DNA from 4 places in the Rhizobium sp. NPDC090275 genome. Region 4 is predicted to be linked to each of the others. Evidence: riboswitches for the same ligand, from Rfam matches in the RefSeq annotation. Region 4 holds a riboswitch; each other region holds the start of a gene.

Region 1 (4,017 bases), on a different contig from region 4:
GCCGAGAAACAGTACCGCCAGCGTGAGAAGCGCGCGATCGGCGATCCACGCACCGAACAGCGTGCCATCGGGCCGTCGGATCGTGCGACCCGACGTAAGCCCCGCATCGCCTGACGTCGGCAGCAGCGAGAGAATACCGAGAACCACGGCCGTCAACGCGATCTGCAGCAGGGACAAGCCCACCGCGCGGCCGGGATCGAAATCGAAGCGCAGCGACTGGTAGATCGCCACCTCGATCGTGGTCGCCGCCGGTCCGCCGCCGAGCATCAGCACCAGCGTGAAGCTGGTGGCGCAGAGCATGAAGATCAGCCCCGCCACACCTGGTATGACCGAACGCAGCACCGGCCACTCGATGAAGCGGAAGACGGACACCGGCCGCATGCCGAGACCGCTCGCCACCAGCCAGTATTCGCCCGGCACTCGCTCCAACGCCGCCAGCATAAGCCGGCAGGCAAGCGGCAGATTGAAGAACACATGCGCGAGCAGAATGCCCGACAGCCCATAAATGCTGACGGGCTGGTCGATCCTCGCCCATGACAGCATCGTGTTGACGACACCCTGCCGGCCCCAGATGCCGATCAGACCGAGCGCACCGATCAGCACCGGCAGCCCCATCGGCACCGCCATGAGCCGGATGATCCAGATGCGGCCGATAAATCGTGGCTGCCGCGCCAGCGCCCGTGCGACCGGAATGGCCAGCACGACCGACAGCAACGTAGAAAGCGCCGCCTGCAGAAGCGTGAAGCGCAGAACGCGCAGGATGTATGGATCGGAAACGATCGATCCGACAGGCATGCCGTCGGTGGAGATCAGCAGGGATAGCGTCGCGACCGTCACGAAGACGATGATGGCGGCGAGGCTGAGCGCCCCGCCGGCCAGCGCATATCGTCTTTCGGACGGCGCAAGAAGCATCAGTTCATGCTCATCAATTCATGCTCATCAATTCATGCTCATGGCGGCCAGCCACTCGTCGATCCAGGCCTTGCGGTTCTTGGCGACCTCATCCGAGCTCATCAGGAAGGTCTTCGACGGGTTGACGAGCTTGCCGAAAGCATCCGGCAGCGGCTCCGAGGTCTTGGACACCGGCATCATCCAGTTGTTGGTCGGGATCGCGTCCTGGAAGCCAGGGGTGACCATGAACTTCAGGAAGTCCTGCGCCAGCGCCTTGTCCGGCGCGTTCTTCAACAGGCCGGCAACCTCGATCTGGATGTAGTGCCCCTCGGAGAATGCCGCCGCCTGGTAGCGATCCGTGTTTTCCGAAACCATGTGATAGGCGGGCGACGTCGTATAGGAGAGCACCATCGGCGCCTCGCCCTTGGTAAACAGGCCGTAAGCCTCCGACCAGCCGGGCGTCACCGTCAGCACGCGCTTCTTGAGCTTGGCCCAGGCTTCCGGCGCCTTGTCGCCATAGACCGACTTCACCCACAAGAGCAGGCCGAGGCCCGGCGTCGAGGTGCGGGGATCCTCGATGACGATCTTCTGCGCGGGATCGCCATCGACCAGCTCCTTCAGGCTCGCCGGCGGCGTCTTGATCGTCTGCGTGTCGTAGATCACGGCGAAATGGCCGTAGTCATAAGGCACGAAGACATCATCCTTGAAGCCGCCGGGGACCTGCAGCGCGCCGGTGTCGATGCCGCTGGCATCGAATAGGCCAGTGGCCTTGGCTTCGGTGATCAGGCTTGTGTCGAGGCCGAGGACGACATCGGCCTTGGTGCCGGCACCTTCGAGCTTCAGACGCGACAGCAGCGCCACGCCATCGGCGACGCTGACGAAATTGACCGTGCAGCCGCATGTCTTCTCGAACGCCGCTTTCACCTTCGGGCCGGGACCCCATTCGGAGGTGAAGCTCTCATAGGTATAGATGGTGAGCGCCTTGTCGGCCGCGAGCGTAGCCGTTGCCGAAAAGCTCGCCAACAGCATGGCAGCGCCGAGCGCATAGGTCTTGAAATGGGTCATGACACCTCTCCTCTAGGTTCATTGAAGGGGAAAAGGGCGGTGCCTGGTGTCACGCGTCTAATCCCTCCGCCGGTGTTAGCCGGATCAGGTTCCGCGGGTTGGCTTTTGCAAGCCTCTCAGCCAAGTATCTGGGAAGATACAAGGCACCCCGTTAGAGCGTCGCAAGGTGTATATCCGTAGCCGGCGTCTGGCAAGAGCGGACGTCGGCCAGGGTTCGTCAGCCGGGTTCGTGGGCTATTCGGCGGCCTCGGCGGCGGCTTTCGCGGGCGTCCCACCTGTGCGCGGCAATTGCACCGGCTTCAGCATCAGCGCCGCCACAAGCCCGATGAAGGCAATGAGGCACGAGGTCATGAACAGGGGCACGAAGGCGCTGGCATAGGCATCCGCCACCGCCTGGCGCGCCGCCTCCGGCAATGCCGCCATCATCTTAGGCGTCAGCTGCTCGATATTCTCGACGCCGGGGATCGATAGACCCGTGCGGCCGAGCTGCGAGCCGATGATGGCGCCGTAGATGGAGATCGCGATCGAGGCGCCGCCCATGCGCGACAGCGTTACCGATCCGGTCGCCGCCCCGACATCGCGGGCGGGCGCCGCATTCTGCACGCCGATGATCGGCACCTGTTGCGCAAGACCGATACCGATGCCGTGCATCGCCATGATCGCGCCGATGATCAGCACCGGCGTTCCGGCATGCACCTGCGACAGCAGGACGAAGGCGACGGCGCTGACGGAGAGGCTGGCGATCGCAAACGGCTTGTAGCGCCCTGTCGCCGAGATCATCCGCCCGGCCGATAGCGAGCCGCATACGATGCCGCCGGTGAGCAGAATGAAGAGCGCGCCGGCCGCCGATGGCGAAAGACCCGTCGTCGTCTGCAGGAACAGCGCGAAGTAGTTGACCATGCCGATACCGATCGCACCGCTCATCACCGACATGACCAGCAGCAGGCCGAATGTCGGGTTGCGGAACAGCGACAGCGGAACGATCGGCTCGGCGGCGCGCCGCTCCACCAGCACCCAGGCGATGGCGCAGACGATGCCGAGCGCGATGATGCCAAGATTGCCCGGCGCCACCAGCGAGCCGAAGAGCTGGCTGCCATCGGCGGCGAGCACGATGCAGCTGGTGGTCATCGCCAGCAGCAACGCGCCGGCGTAATCGATCTTCGGGCGGCGGTTCGGCTTGCGGTAGGGCAGCATGAAGGCCAGCCCGGCAATCACGATCGCGCCGATCGGCACGTTGACGAGGAAGATCGAGCGCCAGCCGAACATATCGCTCATCGCGCCACCGAGGACAGGGCCGATTGCCCCCGAAGCCATGAGGACGAGGCTGGAATAGCTCTGGTATTTCGCTCGCTCGCGCGGCTCGAACAGGTCCGCATTGACGGCGAAGATCGACACCATGATGCCGCCGCCGCCGAGGCCCTGCAGCACGCGCGCCGCGATCAGCGTATCCATCGACACGGCCAGACCGCACAGCGTCGAGCCCACGGTGAAGATGATGATTGCCGCCATCATCACGTACTTGCGCCCGAAGAGGTCGCCGAGCTTGCCGTAGAGCGGCATGACGGCGCTGACGGCCAGCAGATAGGCCGAGCCGATCCAGCCGAACCGCTCGATCTGCCCGAATTCACCGACGATGGTGGGCAGAGCGGTGGCAACGATCTGGTTGTCGAGCGTGGCCATGAAAAGGGCGGCCATCAGGAAGAGAAAGAGAATGAGCCGGCGACGAGGGTCGGTCACCAGCGGCTGCGCGGCGATCTGTGAATTCATGGGGGCGATCTTTCAGGTTTCGGCGCAATTTATGTGCTGTCAGCATATAAATGTCAACGTCATATAAATGACATCAGCATATTTTCCTCCCCGATCGCTTCTGTTATCCTCCGTCCCATGACAGATAGTTTGCAAATCGCCCCAGACACCACGCCGACCGAGGATGATATCGCCCATATCGGCCAAAGCATGAGCCGTATGCGCATGATCACGGGGCGACGACTGATTGCCCGCCTCGCCATCGAAAAGGTGGCTCCGGATCTGGAGCTTTCGCATCTGGATGTTCTCGAAGCC
Region 2 (4,017 bases), on a different contig from region 4:
GCGTATAGGCGACCTTGATGCCAATACCTTCAAGCACCGAGCCGAACCAGCCATTCGCCGCAAACAGCGTCGTCAGCGCGATACCGGCCACCGCTGTCGGCAACGCGAATGGCAGATCGACCATCGCATCCACGAGCCGCCAGCCGGGAAAACGATAGCGCGTCAGCACCCAGGCGAGCGCGAAGCCGAAAAACAGGTTGAAGATCGTGGCGCCGAGCGCCGAGAGCACCGTGACCCGATAGCTGGCGAGCGCGCGCGCGGATGACACGATACGCCAGTAGTCCTCTGGCCCAAGGCTTGCGGCCTTGAACACCAGGGCAGCCAGAGGAAGGACGACGATAAGGCCGACATAGAGAAGGGTCACACCCAGCGACAGGCGTAATCCGGGCAGGACATTGCGTCTCAAGCGGTCATTCCCTGTTTCATAAGTCCTGCTCTACAAGCACGATGACGAAAGCAGCCCGGGGGGCAAACGCCAGCCGAGCCAAGCGATATAATATCCGGTTAGGGCTTACCGGCTGCCATAAAGCTTGTCGAGAATGCCGTCGGAGGCGAAATGCTCCTTCTGGATCTTTTCCCAGCCGCCGAACGTATCGTCGACATTGACGAGGCGGATCGCCGGAAAATGGTCCTTGAACTCGCCGATCACGTTCTCATCGCGAACGCGATGGCCGAACTGCGCGGCAATCCGCTGACCTTCCTCGGTGTAGAGGAAGTCGAGATAGGACTTGGCGAGCGCTTCTGAGCCATGCTTGGCGGCGACCTTGTCGACCACAGCGACGGGGAATTCGGCAAGCAGGCTGACCGACGGGATCACGCCTTGAACCTTGTCGGAACCGTACTGCTTCTCGATGCCGCGCGTCTCGGCTTCGAAGGTGATCAGCACATCGCCGGTCTCGCGCTCGACGAAGGTCGTCGTGGAGGCGCGGCCGCCGGTGTCGAAGACCGGCACGTTGTCGAAGATCTTGGTGATGTAGGCTTCGATCTTACCCTCGTCGCCCTTGTAGGCTTCCTTGGCCCAAGCATAGGCGGCGAGATAGGTGTAGCGCGCATTGCCCGATGTTTTCGGGTTGGGGAAGACCGCATGCACGTCGTCACGCGCGAGATCACCCCAGTCCTTGATGTTCTTCGGGTTGCCGGCGCGCACCAGGAAGGATGGGAAGGAGTAGAACGGCGACGCGTTGTTCGGGAAGGCCTTGGCCCAATCCTTGGAGACGAAGCCGTTCTTCGCGAGGAAATCGATATCCGTCGACTGGTTGAACGTCACGACGTCTGCCTCGAGACCTTCGATGATCGAGCGTGCCTGCTTGGAGGTGCCGGCGTGCGACTGGTCGATCGTGACGCCCGGATGCTGCTTGATGAAGGCTTCGTTCTCCGAGGCGAAAAGCTCGCGCGAAACGTCATAGGACGCATTGAGAAGCTTTGTCGGCTCTGCGGCATGGGCCTGAACGGAGAAGAGGGCGGCAAGTGCTGTGCCGAGAATCAGAAGGCGGTTCATCTATCGCTCCGGTGTTTCACTGTGCGGTGAAACTAATCGGACCGCCTCCAGATCGCGAGGAACCACCGCCCCCGGTTGCGGACAGGCTTAGAAATTCTGTCCCTTTTTCGCCATATTTCGCGGCGGTTTTGCTTCATGCGGCGCGGGAGCATACTTACCGAGCGTTCCTAAGCCTCTGCTAACAAAATGCTTTCTTCACATCGCAAAATTGAGAGGGCCGAATAGAAATTACTGCGAAGTCTCGGCTCCTCAGTCCACGACATGGCCCTTGCGCTCGTCCAGGCTTTGGCGTATCACCCCGACATCACAGGGGTGCTCCGTAATGCCGGGGCTGAGATACGGTCGCATGATCGTGGACCCTCAAGCTGATCTGGATAATGCCAGCGGAGCGAGGTAGAGCGATGTTTTCCGGCGCGCAGATTTCACTGTATCCCATGACCGACAATTTCGTCGGTGTCATCACCCAGGCGCTTTCCGCGCTCGATCCCCATCGTGACAGGTTGCGGATCGAGACGGACGATATTTCGACGCTGATCATCGGCACGCCCGACGTGGTCTTCGCCGCCATGCGCGACCTGTTCGCGGCGGCCGCCAGCAGCGGCAAGCATTGCGTGCTGCACGCGACCATCTCGCGCGGCTGCCCCGGCGAGCCTGACGACCCGATCTGCCAGACGCCCGAACTGACCGGCCCCATGGCGCCGCTCGACGAGCGCAAGGCCCGCGCGCACCAGGCGGTCAAGGACGCGCCTGTCATCGGCCAGGAAACGGCCGCGCAGTTCTCGCTTTATACGCTCGGGATCGACGGCCACATGGACGAGATCTACGGCTGCATCGACTTCCTGAAGAATTCGGGCGTCTTTGAGAAATCGAAGAATTTCTGCACGAAGCTGCGCGGCGACACCGGTGCGGTGTTCTCGACCGTGCACGAGGCGCTGGTGCGCTTCGGCCCGCCGGCAGGCCATGTGACGATCGACCTTACCGTCTCGGCAAACAGCCCGTCCAAGCGCTAAGCGCCGATCCACGCTCGCGTTCAAAACGGTTCTATCATGTCGACATCACGCCCGCCTTCCCGGCAGGTCGTTTCCGGCCTGCACCATCACATCCGCACCGGTCTAAGCCGGGCTCTGCCGGCAATCGCGGCCGTCTGCCTTCTGGTGGCGACTTGGGAGGCCTATGTCCGCCTGTCCGGCATCTCGCCCACGACCTTGCCCTCGCCGTCCCGCGTTCTCGCGCAGACCTTTCAGGCCCGGCAGGCGCTGTTCGACAACACGCTTCCGACATTGCGGGCGACGCTTGCCGGTTTCGGCTGCTCGCTTGCGGCCGCATTCACCCTGTCGGTCCTGATCGATTTCTGCCAGCCGCTCCGTCGGGCGCTGTTTCCGCTCTTCATCATCAGCCAGACGCTGCCGCTGGTCGCCATCGCGCCGCTGATCGTTCTGTGGTTCGGCTTCGGCCTGATGCCCAAGATCCTGCTGGTCGCACTCGTCACCTTCTTCCCGATGCTGGTGGCGCTTTGCCAGGGCTATCAATCGACCGAAGACGAACTGCAGCAACTCGTGGCTTCGATGGGAGCGCCACGCTGGAAGCAGTTTCTGCTCGCCCGCCTGCCATCCGCCCTGCCCTTCTTCTTCGCCGGGCTGCGTATATCCATCACCTATGCCGTCGTCGGCGCGATCTTCGCGGAATATGCGGGTGCTGCCAAAGGGCTCGGCATCTACATGCTGAACGCCAAGAACAATTTTCGGCCTGATCTGGTGCTGGCCGCCGTGTTCGTCAGCGCCGTGCTGACCCTCACTCTGTTCGGCCTCACCGTCATCGCCGAACATCTGGCCATGCCATGGGCGAGACGCGGAAAGGGGAGCGCCCGATGACCGCGCCACGCCTGGAACTCAACCACATCACCTGCCGCTATGGCGAAACCCCTGTTTTGTCAGACATCTCGCTGACAGTGAAGCCCGGCGAATTCGTCTCCATCCTCGGGCCGTCAGGCTCGGGCAAGTCCACGCTCTTCAAGCTGCTGACCGGCGCGCGCAGGCCTGAGGGCGGCAACATGCGCTTCGACGGCCAACCGCTTGACGGAACGATCCACCCCTTCGCCTTCATGCCGCAGCGCGATGCGCTGATGCCGTGGCGGCGCATAATCGACAACACCACGCTTGGCCTCGAGGTTCAGGGCATGCGCCGCGCCGAGGCCCGCCGGCGGGTGCTGCCGCTGTTTTCCGAGTTCGGTCTCGACGGCTTCGAACAGCATTATCCGGCGGAATTGTCTGGCGGCATGCGGCAACGCGCGGCACTGCTGCGCACCGTGGTGCAGTACAAGCCGATGCTCTTGCTCGACGAACCCTTCGGCGCGCTCGACGCCCTGACGCGCGCGGGCATGCAGCGCTGGCTGGAGGAGATGTGGTCGCAGCACGACTGGACCGCGATGCTCGTCACCCATGACGTGCGCGAGGCGGTCTATCTATCCGACCGCATCTATATCTTCTCGCCCCGCCCTGCCCGCGTCATCCGCGAGATCA
Region 3 (4,017 bases), on a different contig from region 4:
CGCTGCCATGCCATAGACACCGCGCGCGGCAAACGCCTTGAGGTCCGCCTGGATGCCCGCGCCGCCCGATGGATCGGATCCGGCGATGGAGAGAACGTTGCGGATCATCGCGATCTCCCTTGAATTGCCTCTGAAAGCTCGCGGGCGGCGGCGCGCGGGTCTGATGTGCCGCAAATCGCAGAGACGACGGCGATCCCGTCGGCGCCGGCGACAAAGACACCGCTGACATGCGCCAGCTTCAACCCGCCGATGGCAACAGATGGAACCGGGCAAGCGGCGACGAGACGTGCAAGGCCGTCGAAGCCGATCGGCTGCTTGTGGTCCGGCTTGGTCGGCGTCGCGAAGACCGGCCCGATACCGGCGTAGTCGACCAATGCGGGATCGACAGCTCTTGCAAGCGCCTCGGTCTCCACCGACAGGCCGAGGATCATGTCAGGTCCGATCCGCTCGCGCGCGGCGCGCACGACCATATCGTCCTGGCCAACATGCAGCCCATCCGCGCCGATCGCGATAGCTGCCTCGACATCATCGTTGACGACAAGCAAAGCGCCCGTCCCGGCAAGCGCTTCCTTCAAAGCACGGCCGGTCTCGATCATGCGCGCCGTGGAGGCATGCTTGTCGCGGAGCTGCACGACGGTGGCGCCACCGGCGACGGCGCGCCTTGCGGTTTCGACCATGCCGATGCCGGCGCAGAGCTCGGGATCGAGAACGAGGTAGAGCGAGAGATCGATCCTGCTCATAGCATCCGCACCCGCGATTTGGTGTCGATAGCAGCGCCGTCTATCGCCGCGAGGGCGTCTAGGAACCGCCAGGAAAATGACCCCGGTCCATCAGCGGCCCGCGCCGCCTCTTCGCCGGCGACGGCGAACATGGCGAGTGCCGATATCGTCGCTTCGAATGGCGCATCGGGCCTGATGGCGGCGAAGGCGCCGACGAGGCATGTCAGCGAGCAGCCGAGCGCCGTCACCTGCGGCATCAGCGATGAGCCGCCCTCGATGCGGCAGGCACGCGCGCCGTCGGTGACGAAATCGACCTCGCCGGTCACCGCGACAACGGCCTGGTGCGTGTTAGCGATATGGCTGGCTGCAGCTTCCGCCTGCTCCACGGGGTCACGGCTGTCGACCCCCTGCCCCCGGCTTTCGCCGCCGGCGAGCGCGATGATCTCCGACGCGTTGCCGCGAATGATGGTCGGGCGAAGCGCCAGCAGGTCCGCGACGGCTCGCCTGCGAAAGGCCGTCGCATAATGGGCGACGGGGTCGAGAACCCATGGCCTGGCGCTTTCGCCCGCCGATCTGGCGGCGACGCGCATGCCGTTCATCCAGCTCGACGACAGCGTGCCGATGTTAACAGTCAGCGCGCCGGAGATGGCCGCGAACTCGCCGGCCTCTTCCTCGGCATGCACCATGGCTGGCGACGCGCCGGCGGCGAGCAGCACGTTGGCGGCGATGTTCATCGCAACGAAATTGGTGATGCACTGAACGAGCGGCTTTTGCGCGCGCATGGCATCGAGCATCGAACCGGGAGATCTGTCGTCTTTCATCATGCCCCTTTCGGGCGGGGCAAGACGCGGGAACCCTGATAGCTATGCCGAAGGGTCCGAGCGACTCCCTCCGCCAGCATTATCTGGTTCAGGTTCAAAGGGTACTTCTCAGTCTGCCGTCGGCAAACGCCCCTGTCTCTCAATGGCTCTGTTCTGTCAGAGAAGCCGACCGCTGTCACGCGCAAAATGACAGCAGCCCGGAGCCAGCAATCCGCTGCCGATCAGGCGCCGTTCTCCTTGATCGCTTCCATCGCAACGAAGGTCGACGTGTTGGCGACGAAGGGAAGACTGGAGATCTTCTCGCCCAGAACGAGGCGATAATTGGCGATATCGGACGTGCGTATCTTCAGGAGATAATCGAATGCGCCCGCGATCATGTGGCACTCCTCGACCTCCTGCAGCTTGCGAACCGCGACGTTGAAAGCATTCAGCGCATTCTCTCTGGTGTCGGAGAGTTTCACCTCGGTAAACGCCACATGGTTGCGGCCGAGCTTGTTGACGTCGATGATGGCGCGGAAGCCGAGAATGTAGCCATCCTCGATCAGTCGCTTGAGCCTGACCTGGCAGGGCGTGTTGGACAGGCCCACGCGCTTGGCGAGGTCGGTCACCGACATCCGGCCATCGGCGACGAGCGCCTCAAGTATGCGTTGATCAAATTGGTCGATTTCCCTTATATTTCCCGCACCAGCCACAATAATTCCCTTCAATATGAATATTGAATAGCGAACTAAAGACCAGAACGCTCAAAATCAAGTGAAATTGACTTTTTGAAATCTGCTAGCTTTCCGACATCAGCGGATCAGGAGCCCAGCATGGCAATCACCACCGACGCGGCAACAGTCGAAGTCACAGTAGAGCAGGCCAACGGCTCTGCAAATCCCTTTGACGGATTTGCCCCTCCGATCCGAGAACAGAGCGATCTGCGCCGCGCCATCACGGCTGCCTACCGCACGCCGGAGACGATCTGCGTGCCACGCCTGGTTGAAGCAGCCGCCCTTCCCGATCACGTCAGGAAAGCCGCCGCCGACACCGCTCGCAAGCTGATCGAAGCGCTGCGCGCCAAGCACAAGGGAACCGGCGTCGAGGGGCTGGTGCACGAATATTCGCTCTCCAGCCAGGAAGGCATCGCGCTGATGTGCCTCGCAGAGGCGCTGCTGCGCATTCCAGACACGGCAACGCGCGACGCGCTTATCCGCGACAAGATTTCCGAAGGCGACTGGAAGGCGCATCTCGGCGGCGGTCGCTCGCTCTTCGTCAACGCCGCGACCTGGGGTCTCGTCGTGACGGGTAAGCTGACATCGACGGTTGCCGACCGCAGCCTTTCGGCCGCTTTGACCCGACTGATCGCCCGCTGCGGTGAACCGGTAATCCGCCGGGGTGTCGACATGGCGATGCGGATGATGGGCGAGCAGTTCGTCACCGGCGAGACCATCGACGAGGCGCTGCAGCGCGCCAAGCCGCTTGAGCAGCGCGGCTTCCGCTATTCCTACGACATGCTGGGCGAAGCCGCGACGACGGGCGCCGACGCGAAGCGCTACTACAAGGATTACGAGACAGCGATCCACGCGATCGGCAAGGCGTCTGATCGGCGTGGCATCTACGAAGGCCCGGGCATCTCGATCAAGCTTTCGGCGCTGCATCCGCGCTACGCACGCGCGCAGAGCGCCCGCGTCATGGACGAATTGCTGCCGAAGGTGAAGGCGCTGGCGCTGATCGCCAAGTCCTACGACATCGGCCTCAACATCGACGCCGAAGAGGCCGACCGCCTCGAACTGTCGCTCGACCTTCTGGAAGCGCTCTGCCTCGACCCCGATCTGGAAGGCTGGAACGGCATGGGCTTCGTCGTCCAGGCCTATGGCAAGCGCTGCCCCTTCGTGCTCGATTTCATCATCGACCTCGCGCGCCGCGCCGGCCGCCGCATCATGGTGCGCCTCGTCAAGGGCGCTTACTGGGACGCGGAGATCAAACGCGCGCAGGTCGACGGCCTCGCGGACTTCCCCGTCTTCACCCGCAAGATCTACACCGACGTGTCCTATATCGCCTGCGCCAGGAAGCTGCTGGCGGCGACGGATGCCGTCTTCCCGCAGTTCGCGACTCACAACGCCCAGACGCTGGCGACCATCTACCAGATGGCGGGTTCGGATTATTATGTCGGCAAATACGAGTTCCAGTGCCTGCATGGCATGGGCGAGCCGCTTTACGACGAGGTGGTCGGCCGGCAGAACCTGAACCGCCCCTGCCGCATCTACGCCCCCGTCGGCACGCATGAGACGCTGCTTGCCTATCTCGTGCGTCGCCTGCTGGAGAACGGCGCCAACTCCTCCTTCGTCAACCGGATTGCTGACCCGAACGTCTCCATCGACGAACTGATCGCCGACCCGGCCGAGATCGTATCGAAGATGCCGATCGTCGGGCAGAAGCACGACAAGATCTCGCTTCCCGGCGAACTCTACGGGACGCGCGTCAACTCCGCCGGC
Region 4 (4,017 bases):
CCATTTAACAATTCCGCAGCTTAGGCGGGTTAAAGTCTAGCATGGTCGCTTCAGAAGCGACTGCGTTCTCTGAGGTGAAAATGTTTCGTGTTGAGGAAACTCCCGAAATCCGGAATGCGCTTGTCTCTGAACTTGCTCAGACCACGTCGCCCACCACGGTGATGGGACTCACCATTCTAATCTTTGGTCTATTCTCATATGCGACCGTTGCGGATCCGCATCTGCTGGTCGCGACCGTCCTTGGTACGGCTGCGTCCTTCGCAAAGGTGGTTATCATGCACCGCCAGGTCAGAAGCAATGGGGGCTTCGTCAAGACGCGAGTTGAAACGGACCGCTGGGAAATTTCGCATGCGTCTGTGACTGCCGTCGTTGCGGCATCCGTGGCGGCCCTCTCTGTCATGATGTTTCGCAGCATCGATCTTCATCTCCACATGCTTGCCGCGGCCCTCCTGCTTGGATATTCCGCAGGTGTGGCGAGCCGCGTCTCAGTACGGCCGAAGATCGCCGCATCGGCAATCACCATTGCAGCGGTTCCGACCATAATTTCGGCAGCGTTGGTTGGCGATACCCCCCACCTTATCCTCGCAGGGATGTTTTCCGTTTTCTTTGCGGCGGGAATGCAAAGTGTTTGGCATGTTTACACCACTGCTAGGCGCCAGATCGTTCTTGCCCTGGAGATGGCGTCTCATGCCCGACAAGACGGCCTTACGGCTTTACCGAATCGATTTTCGATGCAGGAGACCTTTCGGTCCTACCAAAAGAGCCTTGGCACACTGGTCGGTGTCCATTGCTTCGATCTTGATGGCTTTAAGGCCATCAATGACAGACTTGGCCACTCGGGAGGCGACGAGCTACTACGCACGGTAGCTGGGCGCCTGCGGTCGTTAGTCACTTTGCCCAACGTCGCCGCGCGCTTTGGTGGCGATGAGTTCGTTATCCTTCAGGTCGGAATAACGACACCCCGTGAGGTCGCGGAGTTCGCTGAGAAGACAGCGGCGGAGCTTGTACTGCCATATTCGATTTTTGGCGAGGAGGTCTCGATAGGCGTCAGTCTCGGTTACACGATCAGTTCTGCTGATGAAGCCAATCTCGACGACATGGTTCGACTGGCAGATCTCGCGTCCTATCGCGCGAAGCGCCGAGGTGGAGGTATCGACGTTGAATTGCCAGGCGGAGCCCCTTCCACTCGGAAGATCGTCGTTTGATCAAAGATCGAACCGTCATCAAGCACTGTCTACTTTGCGTTTTGACTTGACCAAGGTGCGTAACGTCGCATAGCCTTTCGACATTCACCAGGGGTGTCCCGGCAAGGGGCTGAGATTCTGCTGAACAACTCGGTTTTGCCGATTGTGGGCGCAGTGACCCGTTGAACCTGATCCAGTTCATACTGGCGTAGGGACGGTGCAAGCGCTCGAAAAGCAAGGGTTTCCCGCTCGGAATCCGTGCCGGCGTCTTTCCATCATTCCGGCTGATGACTGGGTCTCCAACCGCAACTTGGAGCCTCAAACCATGAATATTGCCGCAAAAAGCCTGACCCCCACAGTGACCACCGGCCCGCTGCCGGCCTCGCGGAAGATCAATATCCCCGGAGAGATCCACGCCAACATCCGGGTGCCGATGCGCGAAATCAGCGTCCATCCGACATCAGGCGAACCGCCGGTCGTCGTCTATGATTCCTCCGGTCCCTACACGATCGAAGGAGCCGATATCCGCATCGAACAGGGCCTGTCGCAGTTGCGCCGCGACTGGGTTCTCTCCCGCGGCGATGTCGAGGCCTATGAGGGCCGCAACGTGCGCCCCGAGGACAACGGCTTCGTCAGCGGTGATCGGCTGACGCCCGAATTTCCGGCCAAGCGCCCGCCGCTGCGCGCCAAGGACGGCAAGGCCGTCACCCAGCTCGCCTATGCGCGCGCCGGCATCATCACGCCGGAAATGGAGTTCATCGCCATCCGCGAAAATCTCGGTCGCAAGGCGAAGGCGGAAGCTTTGATCCGCGACGGCGAGAGCTTTGGCGCCCATATTCCAGATCACGTAACGCCTGAATTCGTCCGCCAGGAGGTGGCCGCCGGCCGCGCCATCATTCCGGCCAACATCAACCATCCGGAAAGCGAACCGATGATCATCGGCCGGAACTTCCTCGTGAAGATCAACGCCAACATCGGTAATTCCGCAGTCACCTCATCCATGGCCGAAGAAGTCGAGAAGATGGTCTGGGCCGCGCGCTGGGGTGCAGACACCGTCATGGACCTGTCGACGGGCCGCAACATTCACAACATCCGCGAATGGATCATCCGCAACTCGCCGCTGCCGATCGGCACTGTGCCGCTCTATCAGGCTTTGGAAAAAGTTGGCGGCATCGCCGAGGACCTGACCTGGGAAGTGTACCGGGATACCCTGATCGAGCAGGCCGAACAGGGTGTCGATTATTTCACCATCCATGCCGGCGTGAGGCTGCATTACATTCCGCTGACCGTCAACCGCGTTACCGGCATCGTCTCACGCGGCGGATCGATCATGGCCAAGTGGTGTCTTCATCACCATCGCGAGAGCTTCCTCTACGAGCACTTCGAGGAAATCTGCGATGTCTGCCGGGCCTATGACGTCTCCTTCTCGCTCGGCGACGGGTTGCGCCCCGGCTCGATCGCCGACGCCAACGACGCCGCACAGTTTGCCGAGCTGGAGACGCTCGGCGAGTTGACGAAGATTGCCTGGGCTAAGGATTGTCAGGTCATGATCGAAGGCCCCGGCCACGTGCCGATGCACAAGATCAAGGAGAACATGGACAAGCAGCTCGCCGTTTGCGGCGAAGCGCCCTTCTATACGCTCGGGCCGCTGACGACGGATATCGCACCCGGCTACGATCATATCACCTCGGGAATCGGCGCTGCGATGATCGGCTGGTTCGGAACAGCGATGCTCTGCTACGTCACGCCGAAGGAACATTTGGGCCTGCCGGATAGAAACGACGTCAAGACCGGTGTGATCACATACAAGATCGCCGCACATGCCGCCGATCTGGCCAAGGGCCATCCGGCGGCCCAGGTACGTGACGACGCCTTGTCGCGAGCTCGTTTCGAATTCCGTTGGGAGGATCAGTTTAATCTGTCGCTCGATCCGGACACCGCCCGCAGCTTCCACGACGAAACCCTGCCGAAGGAAGCGCACAAGGTCGCGCATTTCTGCTCGATGTGCGGTCCGAAATTCTGCTCGATGCGGATCTCGCATGACATTCGCGCCGAAGCGCAGAAAGAAGGGCTGGAAGCCATGGCGGCAAAATACCGGGAAGGCGGCGATCTTTATATGCCAATAGACAATTCCGCACGTCCGGCCGAATAAAATGCACGTCCTTGTCAAAGGGGCCGGCGTTGCCGGCCTCGTGGTTGCCCATGAACTTAGCGCGCGTGGAGCGGATGTGACCATTTCCGATCCGCATATCGACTTCAGCCATGCCGCCTCGTGGCTTGCCGGCGGCATGCTCGCGCCCTTCTGTGAGCGGGAAAGCGCCGAAGAAGCCGTGTTGACGCGCGGCTTCGACGCCGCAGATCGATGGGATAAGATGCTGCCCGATGAAGTCGTGCGCAACGGAACGCTCGTCATCGCGCCGCCGCGCGATTTTGGCGAACTCAAGCGGTTCGCCAGCCGCACGACCGGGCATGATTGGATGGGGGAAAACGAGATCGCTTCCCTCGAACCCTCTCTTTCCGGCCGTTTCAAGCAGGCACTGTTCTTTCGCCAGGAAGCTCACCTCAATCCGCGCCGCGCGCTGCTCGGATTGAAGAAGAAGCTTTCAGCGCAGGGTGTCGCGTTCACCAAGACAGATGTGGATGCGCGCGAATTTAGCGAGATCGTCGATTGCACGGGGGCCGCCCGCATCGGGGATACCAGCGAACTTCGTGGCGTGCGCGGCGAAATGCTCTATCTCCACACGGAAGAAGTAACCCTCGCCCGCCCCATCCGGCTCCTGCACCCGCGCATCCCGCTCTATATCGTCCCACGCGGAGACGGCCTGTTCATGGT

What was found. A riboswitch is a leader RNA that binds a small molecule or an ion and turns the genes downstream of it on or off. The one in region 4 is predicted to bind thiamine pyrophosphate.
Region 1: another riboswitch for thiamine pyrophosphate. It lies ahead of thiB (thiamine ABC transporter substrate binding subunit); the one in region 4 lies ahead of thiC (phosphomethylpyrimidine synthase ThiC).
Region 2: another riboswitch for thiamine pyrophosphate. It lies ahead of ACIQUB_RS13740 (YkoF family thiamine/hydroxymethylpyrimidine-binding protein); the one in region 4 lies ahead of thiC (phosphomethylpyrimidine synthase ThiC).
Region 3: another riboswitch for thiamine pyrophosphate. It lies ahead of thiM (hydroxyethylthiazole kinase); the one in region 4 lies ahead of thiC (phosphomethylpyrimidine synthase ThiC).

What each region holds. Positions count from the first base shown of each region.
Region 1 covers NZ_JBIVYL010000010.1:54,073-58,089, forward strand. The annotation lists gene thiP (thiamine/thiamine pyrophosphate ABC transporter permease ThiP) at 1-912, opposite strand, end outside; gene thiB (thiamine ABC transporter substrate binding subunit) at 940-1,920, opposite strand; TPP riboswitch at 2,001-2,117, opposite strand; gene ACIQUB_RS23370 (MDR family MFS transporter) at 2,191-3,723, opposite strand; gene ACIQUB_RS23375 (MarR family winged helix-turn-helix transcriptional regulator) at 3,841-4,017, shown strand, end outside.
Region 2 covers NZ_JBIVYL010000004.1:571,361-575,377, reverse strand. The annotation lists gene cysT (sulfate ABC transporter permease subunit CysT) at 1-406, opposite strand, end outside; gene cysP (thiosulfate ABC transporter substrate-binding protein CysP) at 512-1,498, opposite strand; TPP riboswitch at 1,797-1,907, shown strand; gene ACIQUB_RS13740 (YkoF family thiamine/hydroxymethylpyrimidine-binding protein) at 1,900-2,508, shown strand; gene ACIQUB_RS13735 (ABC transporter permease) at 2,545-3,369, shown strand; gene ACIQUB_RS13730 (ABC transporter ATP-binding protein) at 3,366-4,017, shown strand, end outside.
Region 3 covers NZ_JBIVYL010000004.1:104,049-108,065, forward strand. The annotation lists gene thiD (bifunctional hydroxymethylpyrimidine kinase/phosphomethylpyrimidine kinase) at 1-108, opposite strand, end outside; gene thiE (thiamine phosphate synthase) at 105-740, opposite strand; gene thiM (hydroxyethylthiazole kinase) at 737-1,540, opposite strand; TPP riboswitch at 1,589-1,684, opposite strand; gene ACIQUB_RS11875 (Lrp/AsnC ligand binding domain-containing protein) at 1,762-2,232, opposite strand; gene putA (trifunctional transcriptional regulator/proline dehydrogenase/L-glutamate gamma-semialdehyde dehydrogenase) at 2,353-4,017, shown strand, end outside.
Region 4 covers NZ_JBIVYL010000009.1:89,152-93,168, reverse strand. The annotation lists gene ACIQUB_RS22110 (diguanylate cyclase domain-containing protein) at 42-1,205, shown strand; TPP riboswitch at 1,285-1,417, shown strand; gene thiC (phosphomethylpyrimidine synthase ThiC) at 1,510-3,336, shown strand; gene thiO (glycine oxidase ThiO) at 3,338-4,017, shown strand, end outside.